3 regions of the Alicyclobacillus sp. TC genome follow, and region 2 is predicted to be linked to each of the others. Evidence: riboswitches for the same ligand, from Rfam matches in the RefSeq annotation. Region 2 holds a riboswitch; each other region holds the start of a gene.

Region 1 (7,488 bases), 800 kb from region 2:
TTATATACAAGGATATTTGCTAGGCAAACCTATGCCATTTGTTGAATTTGAAAAAGTAGTCAAATATTCGACTTCTGTTTCAGGCAGTATGGAATCGCAAGAAAATATACTGTAATTTTCTCTTTTCCAATTCATGATTTAAGCTAAAAATCAATGGCGCACCGATTTCGGTGCGCCATTATTTCACAACTGGATCGAACCGGAGTGGCTCAAAAAATTCACTAGGGCATTAAGAATCGCAAGTTCGTAAGCAGTGCATAGCTACTATGCAGATTTTGCCGCTCTTTGACAAAAGCCAAAACAGTAGGATTTTGAAGGGCGGGGAGTCCTCCCTGTTGGGCAATTAAAGTTATCATTTTGGCTACGTCTCGAGTATGTTTGTCGCTGTTTGCCAGTTCTTTAGCGGCAAATTGTATGGCCATCTGGTTGTTGCCAATGCCAAGTTCTGCAGTTGCCAGTGAGTCGAAGGTGAACGAATCGAGCACATACGGTTGCATCGGCGGCAGATAGGGCGGCAAATGCTGAACGATTGACAAGTTTTTTTGGTACTGCTGATAGAGTGAGAGAGCAGCAACAAGTCTTTGTCTTGCCACGCTAGGATTACTCGGAGCTTTTTGCATTCCGTCAATGGTGGCGGCGTTAATCGCAAGACTGACATTTGAAGGGAAGAAAGGAGCGTTACGGAAAGCTCGCGCTGCAGCCTCGTAGGCGAGAGAATACTGCCTATCCTCAAAAGCGATGGTCGCCAATTGAGATTGCACTGTAGCGTTATATGGGTCGAATTGTAAAGTTTTTTGCAAAATAGAGATGGCTTGTTGCAAATTCTGTTGGCTTGATCCGTTTGCCAAAAATGCGTTGGCTTCATCTGTTAAATAGGTTGTATTGTAAGGGACTATATGCACGGCTTCAGCGTATAGATTGATGCGTCCCTCTCCGCTGAGTGTGGCATTTGCGTTTCGCACTAAATTCTCTGCGTGGACAGTTTGCGCTGATTGATACAATCCAGCCAGACAAAGCAGACATGTGATTGTCGTTGCCGTTCGCATCAACCAACCATGTAAAGGAACAGAGAATCCTTGTCCAGATAGATGTGATCGCAAGGAAAAAGCAGATCCGACACCGAGGAAAAACAGAAATTCCATGGAAAGAAAGGCAAAATCCCAATCCATCAGACTGTGGGCAAACAGCATCAAAGCCATAACGGATAGTGCCCGTCTGCCAGCAATAGAGACATCTGTCTCAAGAATGGTGCGCCATGGGGCAATCACAGTTCGCAAGAGTGGCCATAAGACGAAGAGCAGGGCACAGATTCCCAAGATGCCAATATTCATTAAGGTGTCCATGAAAAACGAGTGTACCTGCGTGCTGTAATATGGGTAGGATTCTACTCTTTCAAACATGGCCGCCCATGCTCCGTAACCTTTTCCACTGATAGGGTTGTAGGCAAAAATACGCAATCCGTCTCGCCAAAAAATAAAACGTTGTATGACTGACAATTGATGGACATGATAGCTGTGAATCTTGTGTAGAAAACTTTTTGACTTCATAGCGGCTATGCCAAGGATACCGACAATATAGACCGTGGTAATAATAGGTAGAGTTTTTTTGGCAGATAGGAGAACGCTCGTATAGTCTCGAAAGGGAACAGAAAAAGCGAGAACTAAAAAAATTGGCAGTACGATTCCAATGACAAAGGCAATCCAGCCGTTACCAACATCCTGATGCAAAATGGCTGAGCGTAGAAGCGTGTAAGATAAACCAGCTCCCACCCATGCAGCGGCAAAAAAGAGCAGAAATCGCGAACGGGCAACCTGGCTGCCTTCTTGTGTCTTTAGTCCAATCAAAAGACAGATGAGGACAATAACAAAAAACAGTAATGCGCCACGAGAATCAGAAAGAAGCAAGCCAGCAAAATCAAGAGCGGCCATGCCTGTAAAAAACGCGCGCAACATAATCCATCGTGGTGAAAGTGCGCAATACGCCATTAGTCCAAGTCCAATCGCCGTTACAAATGACGCGTACGTGTTATGGTACTGGAAAACAGACGATACTTGCAGACTTGGTGAAAGAGTGATAGCGCTTGGAAATAATAGTTGCCCCCAGCCGTTGGCAAAGCCAATAGCATTGATACCTATAGACGAAATCCCGAGTGCACACAATAGATAAGTTGATGCAAGCGAGAAGTGCCCATAATTACGCATCAGCGCAAAGGGAAAGATAAGCGCTAAAGCATCCAGAGCGCCCTCAACTGCCAGCGGCAGGCTGGCTGCATAAAAAAGCGAGAGGAGATAAAGGATAACATACACAGCAAAAGCTACATCAAACCAACTTAGATGTACGTATAAAGGTTTTTCCCCGGTTGAGGGCTTGTCCACAAACCAAGAAATGATTCGAAAGACAAGATAGAATGAAAGCAGAATAAGCAAAACGAGATCGATATGCGCGTGACCGCGGCTAAAAAAGACGCCATTGTTATAAAAAGGCATCCAGGCAATGAAAGCGGATAGCGCAATCCAAAAAAGATGTTGACTCAAATTTCGGATGCTGGATGACTGCAACGGACAATTCCTCCAATACTGTGTTCGAATCATGTGTATTGTATCACGGGGCAAGGAAAGCTAGATCGAAAAATGTCACATTTTGTTGAAACCGAGCCTTTTTGACTTTGCCCTTTGGACAAGCTCGGTTATAGTAAGAAGGGCTGGAAATGAATCGCAGCCTGTTTTGCATTTCATTAAGCATTCGGGCTAGCAAGCATGGGCTAAGTGTTTCCATACAGAGAAATATTTCTGAGACAAGCCCAAAGCGAGGAGAGGTGACAAGAAAAATGAAAAAACTTCTTTTATCCCTGACAACTGTAGCTACACTCGGTCTAGTTGCTGGTTGTGGCACTGTCAATCAAACGGCCAATCAAGCGGCCAAGCAGGTTCAAAAGACTGCTAACCAGGCCATCAAGACACCCGGAGGAGTCATGGTAGGCGCTACCGCATATTATGGCGCAGCAAATCTTAAAAAATTTGAGAACGCGGCCAAGGCGCAACCTAAGAGCGAGAAGGCGCAGATGGATGCAGGTATTAGTGCTTTTGATAACCAGCAGTTTGAGAAAGCCATCACTTATTATCAGAAGGCGGCTCAATTAAACCCTAAAGACCCAATTCCTTTAAACAATATAGGTAATGTCTATTTCCGGGGGTTGAAACAGCCAAGCCAGGCACTAGCGTATTACAAAAAAGCTACACAAATAGGTCCAACATACGGAGTTGCGTGGCTTAACTTATATCTCGTACAGATACAACTGAACCAAAAACAAGCAGCCAAGCAAACTCTTCAACAGGCTTTGAAAGTAGTGCCAAAATCCAACGCCTACTATTCAGACTTGCAAAAAGATCTGAATTCCCTGAAGTAATGTGCTTTCTATATAGATCGATCCTCCGCAAGACAGTGTCCTAGTTTTGCGGGGGATTTTTTAATTCTAAAAATAGAATGAACCTTTTGTGCATAAGATATTGAGAATTCTATAAGCTAACTGTACAATAGGAGAAAGTTTGTCTTCCCATTAGTGGATATTCCATACAATGACTAGTATTTATAAAAAAAGATGAGAGATTGTCGGAGGGAAAAGGGGAAATGGACGTGCTCAAAATTCCACAAGCCAAATCTTTGTTGAATTCTGAGGATGCCCATGCCTCCAAGGAATGGCCACCCAAGGTTCGACGTGAAGTAAATCCTGCCCTCTCTGGTGAAGATGCTGTTCATCGTCGCCGTTCACCGATGGAAACCAGTGAGCGGTTAGGAGAGGAAGGGCTGGAAATGGCCGCGAGTGATGCTGCGCAATTAGCGCTGTACGAACACTTGGATTTGCTTTCCGACATTCTCAAACATATGTCCGATCCGTTGGCGGTTGTCCGCCAGGGGCCAGATGGTGAATATACTTACATTTTTGGCAACCCATCAGCGGAAGCGCGTATTGGGGGATGGCAGGGACTTACTGGACGTTCTTTGCATGATGTGCACAGTATCCATGTTCTCGAACAACTCATTCCACTTATGCGCACTGTAACGCAAAACAGCGGGCGGCATGTGATGGATATGGATTTTGAAGGCTGGTGCGGCGAAGTGGTCGTTGACCCTCTTCCGCAGCGGCTTGCTGAGCATCGCTATTTTCTTCTGACTATACGTGATATATCTGAGCGTAAACGCTATGAAAAGAAACTGAAAAAGGCTGCCTATCGCGATCCGCTGACTAAGCTCCACAATCGTCGATACTTAGATCGGTGCCTGCGACTTCTTCGTAATTCTCGCGCAACATATGGACTTTTTTATATTGACTGCGATAATTTTAAATTTATCAATGATCGTTATGGTCATGACGCAGGCGATGCGTTTTTGGTGCAATTTTCAGAACGTTTACGTGGAGCGGTGCGCCAAAGAGATGTGGTTGTGCGCCACGGTGGAGATGAATTTATTGTGCTCTGCCGAATACACGGACTGGAAGAGTGTAATCTGGTAGGACAACGTCTCGTTCGCGCGTTGAGTGGACAATATACCATCGCTGGGCAGACCATTGAGGGCGCGGTTAGTGTAGGGGCCGCCTGTTATCCGGTGCAAGTGGAGACGCTGGAAGACTTGATTTTGGCTGCAAACGAAGCTATGCATCAATCCAAACATGAGCGTAAAGGACAATTGACCGTGTACCGGTTTGTTTCGCCAAAGCTGGAATCGTTGCTGAAACGTTGAAACCGCTTGTTTCTCTGTTGGCGAGATATTTATCATAGCAGTACACGGTCAAATGTCATGCTTGCCCCTTAATCTCCGGAGTTATCCCCTGTATTGCCATAGACTGATCCTGTAGTTGACCCGTCTCCTGAATTACTGCCGTTATTCTGTTGTGAATTGTTTTGTCCGTCTTGTCCATCATTTTGATGATCTTGACTGTTGCCGTGATCTCCATGTTTTTGAGAAAATTGTTGAATCAGGTTTTGCAGAACTGAGTTTGCGTTGCCCGGATTTCCTTCCGTTTCTTGTTCAGCTCTTAACAATCCTTTGGCCCAAACATTTAAATCACTCGTGCTGTTATCCGATGTGCTTGTATTGGTGGACGTACTCGTACTGCTAAGCAATCCATTTAATTGATTCAATACTTGTTGCTGGTCATTGCTCGGAAGTTTCTCAATACTTTTGAGAATATCTTTAAAATCTCCTACCTGTTGATCTAGGTTGCTGTTCTCACTGGAAAGTTGTTGTAGGCTCTGTGATGGAGAATCCATAGAGAAGTTTTTGACGTCGCCATTCCACTGGTTCACAATACCTTGTTTTTGGAGCACTTGCTGTACGGCATAAAGTTCAGCATAAGTTGTGCCGCCATAAACAAGAGCACTGCCCTTGATGCCGTCGTAATTCGCGATTTCTTTCTGAGCCTGGACAAAGTTGCTGGTAGCTGCAAACACAGCACCTCCCGCAAGCAGCGAGCCAAAGAGCGTACCAACGACTGCACCGGTAAGGAGAGATTTTTTGTCTGGCTGTAATTGACTGAACCATTTCTTCATCAAGTTTACCCAACCCCTTTTACTTCGATGGATGAAGCCAGTAAGCTATTGAATCTGGCTTGAAAGAAAAGAAAAACTGGCAGACAGGCTGGAGGACACCTGATTGCCAGTTAAACCACGTCATCATTCATGAGTGGCAACTGGCAAGCATGGCGATTCTCTCGCTTTAGCCCCTTTAGCTTTGCGTCCCTGCATTTCCACAGGTTTGCCTTTGACACATGTTAAATTTAATTCTTAAATTTGTCTTTATCATAATCATTCTATTCGGGCTTGTCTATAAAAAATAGAATATAATTAAATATTTTTGCATATTTCAACCTTTCTCCATCCGCGAACCGAATTGATAAACCACAGATGCTCCGCATGCAACACGTCGTCCAACGACAGCACGCTTTCTTCTACAAGTCCTCGTTTTAAAAGATGTTGGCGCAGCGTACCTGCTAAAAGGCCACAATGGCGATGGGGTGTCCAATAGCGACCCTTATCCCATACGACTAAATTACCAATCGTGAATTCAGTTACTTCACCACGCTCATTCCAAAGTAAAGTATCAAGTACGTTAGGATTGGTTGAAACGTGTACTTGATAAAGGTTCCGATAGGTTGTTTTGTGATAGAGAAACAAGTTTGTTGAGTCCACGGGGTTTTGGGCAAGCATGATTTTGAAGACAGGGTTTTGTCTGGTGCTTTCTGGGTTTGGCAGTGCATCGGTTCTCCCGTGCATACGTTCTGTAGGTTGGAAGTTGATATCATATCCTCCTTTTGCATCCACAGTCAGACGTACGCGCAAAGCTGCTTCATGAAAACTGGCAATGCTCAGTGAATGCAAATCAGCCAGAATGCGTTCTTCTGGCAAAGGAAAATGGAAAAAAGCTGCGGATGATCGCAATCTTTCCATATGTTCCTCTAGTAGCACAAACTGTCCATCTTGCAGTAAGAGTGTTTCTAGTAAAGCAAATTCCTTGTGGTAAAAAGGTGAACGATTTTGTCTGAGAAATGCTGTTTTAGCCTGAGTCTCACGCCACTCTTCGGTTGGTGTAGAATCTATGGTTATGCCTCCGCCAACACCGTACTCCGCTTGCCAAGTGTTTCCCTTTTGATGCAATGTAACGGTACGAATGGCCACGTTGAATATCGCGTCTCCGCCTGGTTTGACATAGCCAATAGCTCCACAGTAAACTCCGCGCGGTTCAGCTTCCAACTCAGCAATACGCCGCATCGTTTGAATTTTGGGCGCTCCAGTAATCGACCCGCAAGGGAACAAGGCGCTAAAAATGTCTTCCAAACGGACGTTGAGTTGCAAGTTTCCACAAATGGTGGAGGTCATTTGCCAAACGGTAGGATATTCTTCAATTTCAAACAGCACAGGTACATGTACGCTGCCGATTTTACAAATTCGGCTCATATCGTTGCGCAGCAAGTCGACAATCATTACATTTTCCGCTCGATTTTTTTCGGATTGCTTCAGCCAATCTCTGTTGTACAGGGTTTCCTCCAGCCATCGACCTTTCTCGGCGGTTCCTTTCATCGGTTTGGTCAAAAGAATACGTTCAGAATTTTCTCTAGATGTAGAGGTACGGAAAAACAGTTCAGGTGAGAAAGAAAGCAGACGCCAACCGGGAAATTCTAAATAAGCTGCATACGGGCAATTTTGCTGTTCTTTCCAGTATTCATAGAGAGTCTGCGGATTTTCATTCAAAATGGTATGCAACCGATAAGTGTAGTTCATCTGATAGGTTTCGCCGGCTTCAATCAACCGTCTTATCGTATCGAGATCATCCGCAAATTGCTGTTCCGTCTTGGACGGCGTCCATGGATTGGGCAAATTTATGGAAGCAGTCTGCGGAGATTTTGCAGTTAAATGTAAATGCTGGACGTCTGCAAAAATGGCAAACCAAGCTAGTGGCAGTTCTGTTTGCTGCGCACAGACTTGATAAGCGTCG
Region 2 (7,488 bases):
TTCGGCAGGGCTCCCTGATATTTCACTGACAAGTCTGCAGTCTTTGGCAATGAATCCATAGAATCATTGTTCATTACGCAAAGAGTGCAGATTTGAAAAAATCTTCCACACGTTTGGCGTACAGATTTTTAGTCAATCCATTTATATTCTGCATTTTATCAAAAGGCTGTTCAGTAGTAGGGGGCGTGTTGTTTCATGAAGAAAAGTTGGCTATATTATCTTGGCTTATCTACAATGTCTGCAATGGTTCCGATAGGCATAAGTGGAACCTATGCATTGTTCACACACCAGACGCAATCATCCCCTGTATCTTTTGGAACGGGGACTGTGCAAGTGGAATTAAAGCAAGACACAAACCATTCATTACTCATCGAACCATACGATAGTACAGATTATTCAGCATTTTTGAATAATCATTTTCAACCTCATCGAGATATTCTTTATATGGTTACAAATACGGGTACGGTGAATGAATGGGTTAGATTAGATTCAGCAGCTACTTTATATTTAGGTGGAAATCCTAACGCGGCACATGAATTGGCGGGTAGTTATAAAATTTTAACTTTGCCATCTACCAACGATGAAAAGGATCTTGTTCAATCCTTAATAGAAGACTTACAAAATCAGCAATGGACGGTTGGTAGCACGGAAACATCCTTAGCTAATCTTGATATATCTTCTTTTGCGCCGCGTTGTCAGCAATGGTTATTGCAATTGCCAACAATGATTCAAAATCAGTCTCATTTAACAGGTTGTTTAGCCTATATGACAAACGGCCAATGGTCCCCTGAACAACAACAAATTCTGCAAAATTATTGTCAACAATTCTTTTCTTCTTTGCAGTCGGAAGGATACCATACAGTAGCGGATATCCCTGAAGTTGCGTGGCAATCTTTTTTCCAATCTCTTTTTTCTCAATTAAATGCTAGCAAGCTGAAACAAGAAGTTGTAGCAGGTGGAAATGATCCGTCATGTACTGTCCTGGCTTCAGGCTCTTTACTTTTTTCTCAAATATTTTCTTTGGGAAACACCAATTGGAATCAGTTACAACAATCCATTCCACTATCACTTCCTAATGCAGTAGATTCCGTTGCAGGAAGTGCAGCATATTCGAATACCACCTGGTTTCCTCTAGCTCCGGGACAAACTGCAGTAGTAGTCTATCAACTTTATGTACAGGATACTTCCCCGCTTGGAGAGGCTGGCTGCAAAAATTCCTCGCCATTTGTACCGAATACGTCTAGCAACACATTAATGACTTGGGCTTATGTAGTGCAACATGAGAATGTTTCGCAAATTTCAAATTAGAGAGTTTTCGTAAAGTAGGGTTGTAGTTGAAAGGAAGTGAGTGCAAGATGAGTCGATTGCGTCTTCCTAAACGATTCATAGCCGTGGCAGGAAGTACGTTAGTGGGCATTTTATTGCTGTCGGATGGATTATTTCGCATGACTGCTTTGGCCGATCCGTCTCTTACGTCTTCATTTTCTGGTGGTTTAGCTTTTACACAATATGCTGATGGAAGTCATATTTTTTCTAATGTTCATCACTTAGTGCCCGGGGATACACGCACAGGTTCTGTAGAAATCATGAACGAAACAAATGTTACTGAGCAAGTGGTCTTTACAACAAAACTATGGGGACCTTTGTTTTCAAATAATGGTCATACAGGCACAACTTTGTCCAGCACCTATATCTCCAAAGACTATTCAGGAACAGGATATCAAAAAGCGTTTGAATATGATAATTTTCCACCGCATATGAGTGATACGGCTTATGTCGTTGGGGATGAAGAAGCTACCATTCAAACACAGGGTCCTTTTTCTCAAACAGTACAATCCAAACCTTTTACTTTATTGGAAGGTCAATCCTTGCTCATTCAGTACACGCTTCAATGGCCTTTAAGCGCTCATAATGATTATCAGGGGCTTTAGGCTATATGCAAGTGCAAGTTCAAGCGATTCCCGTGGGCACACCTTCTAATCCGTCAGGTCCGACAACGCCCAATAGACCACCTCAGCCCAATTTACCCAATGGAGGAAATCCTCCTGTTACTGTAACGCAGCCCAATCCATCAGGAGGGAATGCACCGCCGATTAGAGAACCAGGTTCTGGAAACGGAAGTCAAGGGGAGTTTCTAGCATTTCTAGTCACCCGTCAGGCGGGCATTCAGAAGGACAAACAGTTCATGTCATTCCCATTTCATCTCCTGGTCAATCTTCTGTCATTGGAGCAACATCTCCCGTGACTGGGGTACCTGTATTGGAAACTTTAGCCGAAGCTTTGAGTTTTATTCTGCTTGGCATAGGAATGCTTTTCTTAGGGAGTCGATTGCGAAAAGAGAGATAGGGATATTGAAAATCATTTCTAAATAGAGAATTTCCAAATAAAAATCCTCATTGCGCAAGAAATGAGGATTAAACATTTGATTTATGCCACTGATACGGATTATATAAAAAATTAAGAATCCCTTTTATCCTGGATTTTTTTCCATCTTTGATATTCAACAAATTGTTTGAATTCTTCAATATCAATCCCGGAAAGTTTTGCTTCTCTAGCAATTTCTAGCCATTCTTCATCAAGCCCGTATGGATTTTCTGAATCCACCGTGGATACCACATCCACAGGTAATAACTCCACCAAGGGAATTTGAAAGACATGAGAAAGTTTTTCCAAAACTTGAATGGACGGGTTTTGTTGTTTGTCTCGTTCAATCATACTTAGGTATGACTTGGCTACCCCAGAACGCTCAGACAACTCATTGAGCGACCAACCACGAGATTTTCGTAAGGCTTGTATGCGTTTGCCAATCACAGATGTCTCCCCGCCCACTCCATGTGTAAATTTTAAATAAAAGTGAATCATTTCATACTATTGACATTATTCCTTCAAGACAACGTTTGGATAGTGCGGGAAGAGAGGAAGCGTCTGACTTCTTCTTTCGTTAAACCAAAGTCTCGAGCCATTGCCATTAAACCTTCCCAATCCTGTAAGCTTTCAGTATCCCTTTTGTTCTCTTTGTCTGTCATTGTTTTAGGCTGAATGTTGTGCAATTCCCTTTACCCCATTTCGGTAAGATTTCCTACCGAACCCTTGCAACTCAGCCATCCTGGCTTAATTTTATATTTTTCCATCCAGGACCCGCAGTTTTGCGTCCCTGTCTTTCAACAGGTTTGCCCTCAAGGAACTAGGATACGTTCATTATACGAAACAGATTGTGCTTCGACAATCTAAAAATGTTCCGATTGGACTCATATCTATATTTTGAAACGAAAGAGATTGAATTGAAACATTTGGAACATTATTTCCGTTTACAATACTTTCGAGCACCGTAAGCATATGTCCTGTCGTCATAACGGTGAACGGGGAAATGCAAAGCGACGGGATCGAGAAAGGAAAAGAAACGTTTAAACAGAGATGAGCGTTACAAACAGGCTAACACAGTTGAAATATGAAAATATAGAAAGCCAATATGTTTTGCGGGTAGAGGTAAGGGATACGAACGGAATATTCATGAGAGAGATGAACGAATGAGAACTAACAGAAAATCAATCAAGGAATTAAAAAATTGGCGCTGCACCGCTCATATATGGACGGACAGCGCTCATCTCTTTAACAATAGCTCCCTTCAAACGGTTGAACTTGGTCCGGAATATGCGTCTCATTGAAAGATTGTGCAGGCAGATTAAAAAATTGATCCGTAATGCTAATAAGTGGGCGCAATACTTGTAGATTGAGTATATTTATAATCCCAAGTGGAATGAAAGATTTTCCAGTGCATACCATCCCAAACTTTGTTTCATGCATGTGGTTCCAAGTTTTGATGTTGAATAGGATTGTAAGCTTTTCCGCCAATCACTTGAGAACGTAATCGTTTTATTAACAAGAGAATCGTTAAAAGCTTGTATTTTGGCAGGCGTAAAGAACTGTATTCCTGAAATAGCAGAAAGTGAAAGAACTCCAATGGCGAAGTACCTAGAATAAGTTCCTTTTGTTATCAAAATAAGAGATTTACTAGTTATCTGTTGATTTTATATACAAATACCAATAAATACTATAAATAATTTAATTATAAAAATGGGTTTCATGAGCTAGTATTTAGGGGAAGAAATATAAATTTACTCATGGACCATGAGTCCAATGAGTCTAGTATTTGTGGTATTTATGCAATTGGACGGGGGAATTATTCCTTTGAACAGTCTATTTCTTTTAACAAGTTTTTAGCTCGAACCATTCTTTCTTGATATTGCAATTTCATTGCTTGAACATTTTCTACTTTTCGATTCATTTTTTCAATCAACTCTTCTAGTATTTGAATAAAATTTTGGACGATCCGTTTTTGTTCTTCTATATTTTCATTTTGCTCTTGAAAATTCTTCTTTAATTCTTGCAAGGATTGTTCAGCAGACAACGTTTCTTGAATCTCTTGCAGTGAAATGCCGAGATGCTCTTTTAAACGCAATATTTGCTGCAGCATGTCTATCGTTTTTTCATCGTAAAGTCGATGACCTCCATTTGTGCGTGCTGCTGCAGAAATGAGTCCAACTTCCTCATAGTAACGAAGCGTTCTTGGTGTGATACCAAGCTGTTTGGCAACGTTGTCGATAGTCAAAAAGTATTTATCCTGTTGTGCCAATCATATACCTCCGTTTCTTATCTAAGCTGATTTTGGTTGTATTCTTTCCTTCTACAGGACATGGCTCTAGGTTATCCTACAGAAAAGAAAATATATTCGAGTTGATTGCGATTTACACTTGGTCTAGGATATTATACAAGTTATTCAGTTAACGTCAACGTAAATTAGTTGCATGTTTTCATTGTTCATAAGGAGGTGAAACCCAAGCTGTGAAAAATCAGCTTGGGATAGATGAAGATAGCCAATGGAGTCGAAATGCTGGAATTGGAAATGAATATAATGGGGAGGAAAAATTTAATTCATCCAACACTCTTTTACGATGATTCACAAGCCATATTAGTAGACGCGGGCATGCCCGGGCAACTCAATGAAATTCGCGAAGCGGTGGAAAAAGCGGGAGTGTCGTTTGAAACGATAACTGCCGTTATTTTAACGCATCAGGATATCGATCACGTTGGAAGCATTGAAAGTTTAATCAAGGAGCTTCCAAAGTCGATTACTGTCTATGCTCACGCGGAGGATAAACCTTACATTGAAGGTGAAAAAGAACCTATCAAAATGAATCGCCAACGTGTTGCTCAGATGTTGGAACAAGTACCAGCAGAGATGCGCAGTCAGGTGGAGAGTATCTTTTTGAATCCTCCCCAAGCTAAAGTCAATCAAACAGTAGAAGATGGAGAGTGGCTTCCGTTTTTTGGAGGTTTGCAAGTGATATACACCCCAGGGCACACACCTGGTCATATCAGTCTCTACCATCGTAATAGTAAGACGCTGGTTACGGGGGACGCGATGGTGAGTGAGAATGGGAAGCTTCTTGGACCCAGCGCACAGGCAACACCAGATATGGAAGAGGCGCTGAAGTCTCTAAAAAAATTTGCTGCCTTAGATATTGAACAAGTCGTTTGCTATCACGGTGGTTTATGTAATTTTCAAGTCAACGAACAAATTGCAAACTTAGTCAAGTGAAGAATTGAGCGTTGGGGGTGTTTAGCAATTGCCTATGAGTCAAACTGCTCTTCTTGTTATGGATATGCAAAATGGCATTGTTTCACGTTTCGCAGAAGATCCTAGCGTGCTTGAACCGTTTAAGCATGCGGTGGCTTTGGCGAGAAAATCAGAAGTTATGGTGATTTTTGTGAGGGTCGCGTTTCGTCCTGGTTATCCTGAAATTAGCAGTCGAAATTTATCATTTTCTAGAATTGCCAAAAATCCAAACGACATGATTCAATCTGAATTTTCAACCCAAATTCACGAGTCCGTAGCACCGCAACCTGAAGAAGCTGTTGTTACGAAACTGCGTGTGAGTGCTTTTACAGGTAGTGATTTAGAAGTGCTGTTGCGTGCCCAACACATTGAGCGCTTAGTTCTTTGTGGTATTGCCACTAGTGGCGTCGTACTTTCGACGTTGCGTGAAGCGGCTGACAAAGATTATGAGTTGGTGGTTCTTGCTGACGCCTGTTTAGATGCTGATGAAGAAGTGCATCGAGTATTAATAGAAAAAGTTTTTCCTAGGCAAGCCGAGGTCATGACAGTGGCAGAATGGGCAAAGATGCTCGATGGACGATTGAATTGAATTCATCACCATATCAGTTACAAGATCCCATCTCTATGTTCAGCATAGGCGGTGAGCGGTTCACTTTTGGTCGGTTCATTCCATCGAAAGAGGAGAGATAGCATGCTATCTTTGTCGTTAGCCAACAGGACGGCTGTAGTAACCGGTTCAGCCAGCGGCATTGGTTTTGCCATTGCTCAACGTTTGGCTGAGGCTGGCGCTAAAGTGGTTGTTTCTGACATTCGCAAAGAAGCTGCAGATGTAGCCGTGTCTCAATTGCAGAAGAGAGGTCTGGAAGCGATTTGTTTTCAGGCTGATGCAGGGGCAGAAAATGATGTCAAGTGTCTCTTGGAATTTGCGGTTCATTCTTATGGATCCTTAGATATTCTTGTCAATAACGCAGGTATGCAGTACGTAGCTAATATTGAAGAATTTCCTGCAGATAAGTTTCAACAGTTGTTGCAACTGATGTTGGTAGGTCCTTTTTTGTCGATAAAGTACGCTTTCCCATATATGAAAGAACGTCAATGGGGGCGGATAATCAATATAGCTTCTATTAACGGACTTATAGGATTTGCGGGCAAAGCTGCTTACAATTCTGCTAAACATGGTGTAATTGGTCTGACCAAAGTTGCCGCACTAGAGGGGGCCGAGCATGGCATAACTGTAAATGCGCTTTGTCCAGGTTATGTGGATACTCCACTGGTGCGAAACCAGTTGAAGGATTTAGCTATTCAGCGAGGTGTTCCCTTGGAGTCAGTTTTGGAAGAGGTTATTTATCCACTTGTACCCCAAAAGCGACTCTTGGAAACGAGCGAAATAGCTGATTACGTGCTTTTTTTGGCTAGCCACACAGGACGTAGCATTACAGGGCAGGCAGTAGTTATCGACGGCGGTTACATTGCGCAGTAGTTGTAATTAGTTTTTCTCAAGATAGACGCAAGAATGAGATGATTGTCATGGTTTTGTAAAAAAAACGTGTTAGAGTCGAGAAAACGCTTTAGATGCTTTATGGTGGAGGTTTTCTTATTGTCTGTTCGCATAACGGTATGGAACGAATTTCGTCATGAGCAAAAAAATCCGAAAGTCAGTACCTTATATCCAAATGGTATTCACGAAGCAATCGCCTCTCCACTTCGTGAAAAGGGGTATGACGTCAAAACGGCTACGCTCGATCAACCTATGCATGGGTTGAATGACAAAGTGTTAGATGAGACAGATGTCCTCATTTGGTGGGGGCATATTGCACATCAAGAAGTTTCAGATGAAATTGTCGAAAAAGTCGTGCAGAGAGTATGGAAAG
Region 3 (7,488 bases), 830 kb from region 2:
GGTTCACGTGGTGTATGGAATTCCTATTTGTACACTTATATTCCGTAATTTTTACGCTTCGATTCCAACGGATATTATTGAATCTGCGCAAATTGACGGAACAGGATATTGGGGGATTTATCGGCATATCATTTTGCCGCTTTCTATTTCTGGATTTGTGGTAGCGGGAATTTGGGAGTTTACACAAGTATGGAATAACTTCCTCTTTGCCGTGGCTGTGACCAATCCACCTCATCAGCCTGTGACAGTAGCCCTTGTCAATATCGCGGGCAGTCAAACGGTGCAATTTAACGAGCAGATGGCCAGTGCCTTGATTGCGTCGATTCCAACGTTGATTGTTTATATCTTCCTGGGTAAATATTTTGTTCGAGGACTACTGGCGGGATCGGTTAAAGGTTAATCAGAAAGATAATGCAGAAGAATTTTCTATGTAGCCGTGCCCAGCCAATGAGCCATTCGGTTCATGAGCGGGCGCGGTTTGATTTTGAAGAAGATAAACGACGTAAAAGGTTTAATAATGCAGAAATACTCACCCACATAGAACCCCAAACAAAAGAAGAGGCAAGAGCGGTACTAAAATGGAAATAAAGATTTGCTGGATTCCCATCCACCGTTATATTAGAGAGAAAGGGAGCATTCAGCGGAGTATGGAGACCCATGCCTGTTAAACTGGATTGGTGGAAGAGGTTAAGTATGTGCTCCCGCAACCAGCCAAACAGGCGGGCGAAACCGGCTGCAACAAGGTACCATGGATAAAGAAAAGCAATCAGGACTGAAACAATGGGGGCAAAAGAGATGACACCGAGATCGAGCAAAAGTATACAGGCCCACCAATACCAGCGGATTCGCAAATAGCGTTCTAGTTTTTCTTTGATGAGTGTAGCGCCCCAGATAGACAGATAAGGAAGCGGTACCACACAAAGTAAGCGCCAACGAATCGTTTGACGTTTACGCGACAGTGTTTGTGGACTGTAAAAGGTTGTATTCGTGTCTGGTGGCTGGTTATCCAATCGTGGTTTTTCTATTGTAGATGCATTTTCCGCACCGGAGATCCGCTCTTTGCGCTTCCATCCTGAATAGACGACGGGGCGCTCAGCGTTGGCTTCCGGTAATTCTTCCATGGCGTTTGAATGTACATCTGTGCGTCGTAACGCTGTACAATAGGCGAGTCCAGCTAAGAATTCACTTTTCGTCATACGCTTTTGAAACAGTTCATGATCTGAGAGATCAAATCCATCCATATCCAGAATCCACAGACCGTAGCTTTGTTCCCATTCCCGTAAAGTTTTTCTTTCTTCTGTAGGGCGACTATATCTGCGCACGTCTTTCACCTCTGCAGCATGCTCTGCTAGCAGAATACCTATCCTATCGATTTGCTGCAACTGTTAAAAAAAGAGCGATCCAATCGGATCGCTGTAAGGGGGTTAGGGCTGTTCCATGGGAATGATTATATGTTAGAAATATTGAAAGAGCATTGAAAAAATCAATACTCGGCCAACAGGACAAATGCTCTTTTCTGTTCTATTTAAAATAAAATAGACAAAAAACTTCGACACCTATTTACAATTTTCGTATGTTTGATAGAATAGTAGACATCAATTCGCATATTCCACCAACGATGCTCAGGGCAAACCAGTAGAAATGCTGGGACGCAAAGCTTCGGGTCTACGGGTTCATACCTATGATAGCCGGGCTGCCATGGTTGCTGATGTTAAAGAGCAATCTTCCCTGGGGAGATTGCTCTTTTTTCTCCAAACCCAAGGCTGGTTGTCCTTTGCTTCGGCACCGCTGCTCACCCTCCGAATGTCTGCATCCCCCCAGTCAATGCTGTGCAGACATTCGGCACCACGCGGTGTGGTGGCTTTGGAGGAAAAATAGACATGGCAAAGCATGGATGGGCTGTAGGGGTAGCAACGATTTCAACACTTTCCATAGGGGCGTTCTGTGCGCCACAAGTTTTCGCAGATGGTCTTTCCGCACCCCATTTTCCCAATCAAGCACAATCCGATAGTATGTATTGGTCAAGAGCTAGCAATGACTTTTATATACAAGCCAGCAGTGTACCTTATACAGAGAGTGGGACGCAAACACTGCTTAATATTCAACCTGGAGAGTCGTTATACTTAATGGCCTATACAGGGGACAAAAATCTGACTTCCGTTCGTTGGTTGGTCAATAGTCCTGATGCTGCCATTGTGCCGGATTCACCAGATGAGCTTTGGACGTATGGCTCCAAAACCGTCCAAATGGCTGTTTTCACAGCGAGTGAGCCTGGTATTTATACAGTGCAAGCTAGCTCCGAGGGTCAGTACAGTGTGCCTTTGGTACTGATAGTAGGGTTACAACAACTAACTGGTCGAATTTCTCCTGAATCATCTCAATGGACAGGTGTACAGCCCTTCTCTGCAACTGATGCCGGATCAGCGTTAGCTACTGGCGAGACGGGTGATATTCAATATGTAGAGTACAACCCCATAGCCAATACAGACTGGATTCCTGTACAGGGAACGGTCATGGGGAATGAATCTCATGTTGTCGTTCAGCTATCCAGTAACAGTGGACAAGGTATATGGAATTATCTTCTCCCTGTGCAAAATCACGAATTCTCGGCAGATATTCGTTCTCCTTTTACTGGAAGTATTAACATTTCCTATATTTCTCAATTTTATCGCCAGCTAAATACTTCTGGAGATTACACATGGCAAGGGGGATATACACTTTCTGTCAATGGACCGCCAACAAGTGAGTCCAGAAAGGCGTTACTGTATTCGGCGTTTATGGATGGAAATGTAAATCCGGATGCCAGTAAGATAGCGAGCCAAATTTTCGCCAATTCTCCATCTCCAGAAACGGCTGCGGCTGCTATTGCAAATTATGCCAGTGAGAGCATGTCGTATGATTGGTCCATGGTAGATGGGGGCAAGTATTTGTTTGAAGATGTTGCATCAGCGTATTCTTTGCGTAGTGGTGTTTGCGAAGAGATTGCGGAATTAGCAGCAACGATGATGAAATCAGTTGGCATTCCCGCAGAAACTGTAATTGGTAAAGCCCCAGTCAATAGTGCGGAAGATAATCATGAGTGGCTTCAAGCGGACGTGGGAGGCCGTTGGGTAGTCATGGATCCGACTTGGGATAGTCCCAATCAGGGACCCAACACTTTATTGTCCAACGAATATATGACAGAAACTGTTTCTCTGGAGACTAGCCATCTGCCTGATAATCGCCTGGTGGGCAGTATTCAGTAATCGTAATCGCAGCTTAATGATGTGTTCCTGGATGGGGTTTATACAAATAAACCTTCATAAGATGATTCAAAAAGCTAAGACGCAGGTAATGCGCCTTAGCTTTTTTGTTTGGACCATTGATTGAATTCTTCCCACCATTCGGGATGAGCTTCAATAAACTCCATCAGGTTGCTGATTTTTTTCATGGCGTTGCGTGAAAAATAATGTTCAATACCTTCCACCGTTCGGTCAATCTCCTCTGTGTCCGTGAGACCAAGCGATTGAAGAAAAGACTCCAACATCTGATGTCGTTTGGATAGATGCAAACCAAGGGAATAGCCTTCTTGTGTTAGGTTAAGGCCTCGGTAACGCTCGTAAATCAACAGTCCATCTTCATCTAATTTTTGAATCATTTTGGAAACCGAAGCATTATTGATACCGAGTCGGTCAGCAATATCGGTAACTCGTGCATAACCTTTATTTTGAATCAGAATCCAAATGGCTTCAATATAGTCTTCCTGACTCGGGGTGGTGGACACCGAGCAACACTCCTCTCCGCCTCGACCGCTGGGTTCGCGGATTTTGTGCGGACATCATTGATGTTGGTTGCGCGTTGTCTCAACCATTCGAGTCATTTATCGAAGGTTATTGACAACCGTGAATGCTACGGCAACCAACATGAAAACAACGTAAAGCCGCAGACCCCAAATTAAGGTCTTTAATCCCCAGCCGAGTGGCATACGGCCCATATTTTCCAAGCGCTGCATCGCTTCTTTTTGTTCAGTGAGCAACGCTTCAACAAGCTCCGGATGCTTCTCCATCTCTCTTTGTGTTCGTATTGTAACAGAACTTGTATCGTTCGTCGCTATGGAAGTTGTTGTCATGCTGTTCACCTCTTATAACGTGAAGTTGGGGAAAATGGCTGTCAAAGCGTACAGGATACCAGCTATGCAAATGAAGACGCCGATACTGATTGCTAATGTGTTGGCCCATGCTTTGTTGCGGTATTCGCCCATAATCTCCTTGTCATTGACGAGCAGAAGTAGAAAGCCTAATGCTGGCGGCATGGTGAGTACGGCAATCACGTTGACAATGAGTACCACCCATTCTAGTGGGAAATGGGGGATGAGCACAATGCCTCCTGCCACCAGAACAATGGCGAATAGTGTTAGGTAAAAAGGTTTCGCTTCTTTAAATGAACTGTTCAAGCTATGATTTTTCCTCTGAACTTCACCATAAGCGTAAGCAGAAGAAGTTGAAATGGCAGTAGCAGCTACAAGTCCAGCTTCCATAATTCCCATCGCAAACAAAGTGGAACCTGTTCGCCCAATGTACGGTTGGAGAGCTTGCGCAAACTGAGCTGCGCCAAACGACGCGCTGTTCATGTGATGAATAAACAAAGGCGATGTAGCAATGATGCAAGCCACTGCAGCTAGTGTAGCTAAAATTGCGCCAAGCAAAGTGTCCAGTTGGCCGTGGCGTATATCGTGTTTCGATAAACCTTTATCTGTAACAGCGCCTTGCTGGAAAAAGAGCATCCAGGGAGTGATTGTGGCGCCGATATCAGAAAGAAAGATGACCAGATTATTGTTATTGAGCCCACCGGCAGGAAACGGTTGAAATGTCAGAAAAGACTTTCCTACCGCACTCCAGTCGGGGTGAGCTAGCACTGCAATGGGAATAAACACTAGATTAAAGAGAGCCAATGCCATGGTAATTCTTTCCCATGACCAGTAACGGCGGAAACTATAGGCCAAAAGAATGATTACAATGGCAACAGGGATAGCTATAAATTTAGAAATATGAAAATAGCTAGCTCCAGCCACCACACCGACAAACTCGGTAATAAGTGTTAGGAAATTGGTGAAAATCAAATCTATCATGGCAAAATTGCCCCAAAATCGTCCAAAACGTTTGTATATCAATTCCGCATGTCCTGCTTTGGACACGGCTCCAAGTCGGACAGTAATTTCTTGAACCACAAAGGCCATCAAAAAAGTTAGAACAACAAACGGAAGAAACACGCCGATTCCATATTGTGAACCGGAAGCAGAGTAAGAGAGCATGGAAGGTGCGTCATTCTCACCCAACATTACCAGTACACCTGGACCAATCAACAACCAAAGTAAACGTGCGTATTTACCTTTTGTTTTAGCATCCATAACTTTCCAACGATCCAGTGCTCTGGAGGTATTCTCACGCGCGTTCAAAAGATCACCTCTTTTCCTATAGTTGCACTTCATCCAAATTGAATGGGATTGGTTGCATCATCAATATTTCGTTTGTGAATCAAAATTAGCCTAGAGAAACTTTTTTTGAAAGAAAAATGCCGCACAGTAAGGTTTTATCCAGATCACAATCTTTCCTGTGGGCAACTTCTATAGTTCATCTTATGTCGTCTATATGAAAGTTGCAACCCATTTTTTAAAATTTGTTGGGCATCCATTATTGCGAGAAAATTTGGTTACCTATTTTTGTAATTTCTGGTTTACCCCATATCCAGGGTGACGTAGAGGTTGCCGGGTTGAAATAGTAGAGAGCTGAACCGACTGGATCCCAGCCATGAATTGCGTCCATGACAGCCTGCAACGATTCAGCATTGTATGGTTCGTTGATGGTACCATTGCTGACACACTGAAAGGCTCCAGGCTGATAGATAATACCGGGTATACTTTGCGGAAATTTAGGATCTTTAAGTCGGTTGAGAATAACGTCTGCAACTCCTACCTGCCCCAGCAGGGGCTCGCCTTTGGCTTCTGCGTGCACGACATGAGCCATCAGATCAATATCAGCTGGCGTAAGCGCGCTGGTTCCAGAATTCGATACGGCAGCGCCTGTCACTACATCGCTGTTGGCAGGGACACTTTGACCGCTTGCTACGCTTTCCGCATTACTTTGGCCGTTCTGTGGATTGGGAACGATTTGGCCATCCGGAAGTTCCTCCATACCGTGTGGTAAAGGTCCGACATAATGCCATCCCTGAGTTGCCTTGACCAATTGCATTTTAGTCGCCATATTCACATAACCAGTGGGCTGCATGCCAAACGCGTATTGAAAATCACGCACCGCCCAATAAACATCCCACGTGAAAATACCGTTGATGGGACCGTGGTAGTATCCCAAATATTTTAAGCGGTTCTGCAATTCGTAAACGCTGTATCCAATACAGCCGTAGGAAAGATTGCGATCGGAAAAAGCTTGGACAGGGCTGTTGGGCAAAACGGCGAAACAGCTACCAGCTACCATACATGCCAGAAGCCACTGCAGACCGAATTTTTTTCTCACAATCCATCACCTCTCTTTATCAGCGTTTGCGAAAAACGGATGCCTTATGTACGAATCAGTGGCTTCGAGTAAAAACTCGCAGCCATAAATTTGACGTTTTATCAACGTTTTTTTGTCGGAAATATGACGAATTGGTAACTATCATCTAAAACCTCCATGCATCCACGAAGATTTCTATAAAATGGGATTCATTAGATTTTGCTATGTTTTGAATGTGGAATGAGGAGGACATCATGAAAAGACAGCGAGTCATTCAAATGGCATTGGCGTCTTTGTCGAGCGTAGCCTGGTTGGGAGTGAGTTCATGGACAAGTGCCGATGCTGCTTCCATCTGGACGAATCTAGCGAGTCAAGCTACTTTGAAAATTTCCGTCACAGGCTATCCGGATCAACAGTTTGCTGAACAGGAAGATGCTTATCAAGGGAATCTATTGCAAGGCAGTGCTTGGCAGGGGTTTAGTCATCAGGGGGGGCGAGAGTTAGATATTCATTTGCCTCAACCAGCGGTGGTACATGCCTTATCCATCGGTGTGCGACAATATTTACCAATGGGAATTTACTACCCATCATATGTCCAGTTTGAAGTTAGAGAGAACGGAGTTTGGCATACGCTCGGACGAGTTTATAATGATCGATCTCGTATCGGCCTCAGAGATAGTTCGCAACGCTTTACACTTTATTTTCCACCTACGCAAGGTCAGACGTTTCGGATTCTTTTTCCTGTCCATGTCTGGGTTTTTGCCCGTCAAATCGCTTGTATGGGAACCTATCAGGCTGTTTCTGACGCGAAGACGGCTAATGATTATCCGATTTCCAGCGTGACTCCTGCGAATACGACGGGTCAAGCTTTAACACCTGCATCCGCCAATCAAATAGAGAACATGTTGCTTGTTAACGTATCACCGGACAGTCCGCTCTACACCTCAAGTCAGTTTGCCTCATTAGTAGCTTATGATAATCAGCAGAATGAGCCGGTAGC

What was found. Region 2 has a riboswitch for cyclic di-GMP ahead of sinI (DNA-binding anti-repressor SinI). Riboswitches for the same ligand answer to the same signal wherever they lie in the genome.
Region 1: it holds a riboswitch for cyclic di-GMP, as region 2 does, so the genes downstream of both, FY534_RS12750 (hypothetical protein) here and sinI (DNA-binding anti-repressor SinI) in region 2, are expected to answer to the same signal.
Region 3: it holds a riboswitch for cyclic di-GMP, as region 2 does, so the genes downstream of both, FY534_RS12635 (transglutaminase domain-containing protein) here and sinI (DNA-binding anti-repressor SinI) in region 2, are expected to answer to the same signal.

Annotation. Positions count from the first base shown of each region.
Region 1 is NZ_CP044434.1:2,600,660-2,608,147, reverse strand. Features, by position in the region: gene FY534_RS12765 (O-antigen ligase family protein) at 222-2,558, opposite strand; gene FY534_RS12760 (tetratricopeptide repeat protein) at 2,828-3,406, shown strand; gene FY534_RS12755 (sensor domain-containing diguanylate cyclase) at 3,628-4,737, shown strand; gene FY534_RS12750 (hypothetical protein) at 4,806-5,549, opposite strand; cyclic di-GMP riboswitch class I at 5,679-5,766, opposite strand; gene pabB (aminodeoxychorismate synthase component I) at 5,841-7,488, opposite strand, start outside.
Region 2 is NZ_CP044434.1:591,979-599,466, forward strand. Features, by position in the region: gene FY534_RS02890 (hypothetical protein) at 196-1,308, shown strand; gene FY534_RS02895 (hypothetical protein) at 1,356-1,931, shown strand; gene FY534_RS02900 (hypothetical protein) at 1,937-2,245, shown strand; gene FY534_RS02905 (helix-turn-helix domain-containing protein) at 2,458-2,811, opposite strand; gene sinI (DNA-binding anti-repressor SinI) at 2,886-3,026, opposite strand; cyclic di-GMP riboswitch class I at 3,089-3,185, opposite strand; gene FY534_RS02915 (helix-turn-helix domain-containing protein) at 4,181-4,633, opposite strand; gene FY534_RS02920 (MBL fold metallo-hydrolase) at 4,865-5,599, shown strand; gene FY534_RS02925 (cysteine hydrolase family protein) at 5,634-6,206, shown strand; gene FY534_RS02930 (3-hydroxybutyrate dehydrogenase) at 6,309-7,097, shown strand; gene FY534_RS02935 (ThuA domain-containing protein) at 7,215-7,488, shown strand, end outside.
Region 3 is NZ_CP044434.1:2,569,406-2,576,893, reverse strand. Features, by position in the region: gene FY534_RS12645 (carbohydrate ABC transporter permease) at 1-400, shown strand, start outside; gene FY534_RS12640 (hypothetical protein) at 462-1,322, opposite strand; cyclic di-GMP riboswitch class I at 1,617-1,701, shown strand; gene FY534_RS12635 (transglutaminase domain-containing protein) at 1,881-3,245, shown strand; gene mntR (transcriptional regulator MntR) at 3,341-3,763, opposite strand; gene FY534_RS12625 (hypothetical protein) at 3,860-4,108, opposite strand; gene FY534_RS12620 (NRAMP family divalent metal transporter) at 4,121-5,434, opposite strand; gene sleB (spore cortex-lytic enzyme) at 5,670-6,509, opposite strand; gene FY534_RS12610 (DUF4855 domain-containing protein) at 6,743-7,488, shown strand, end outside.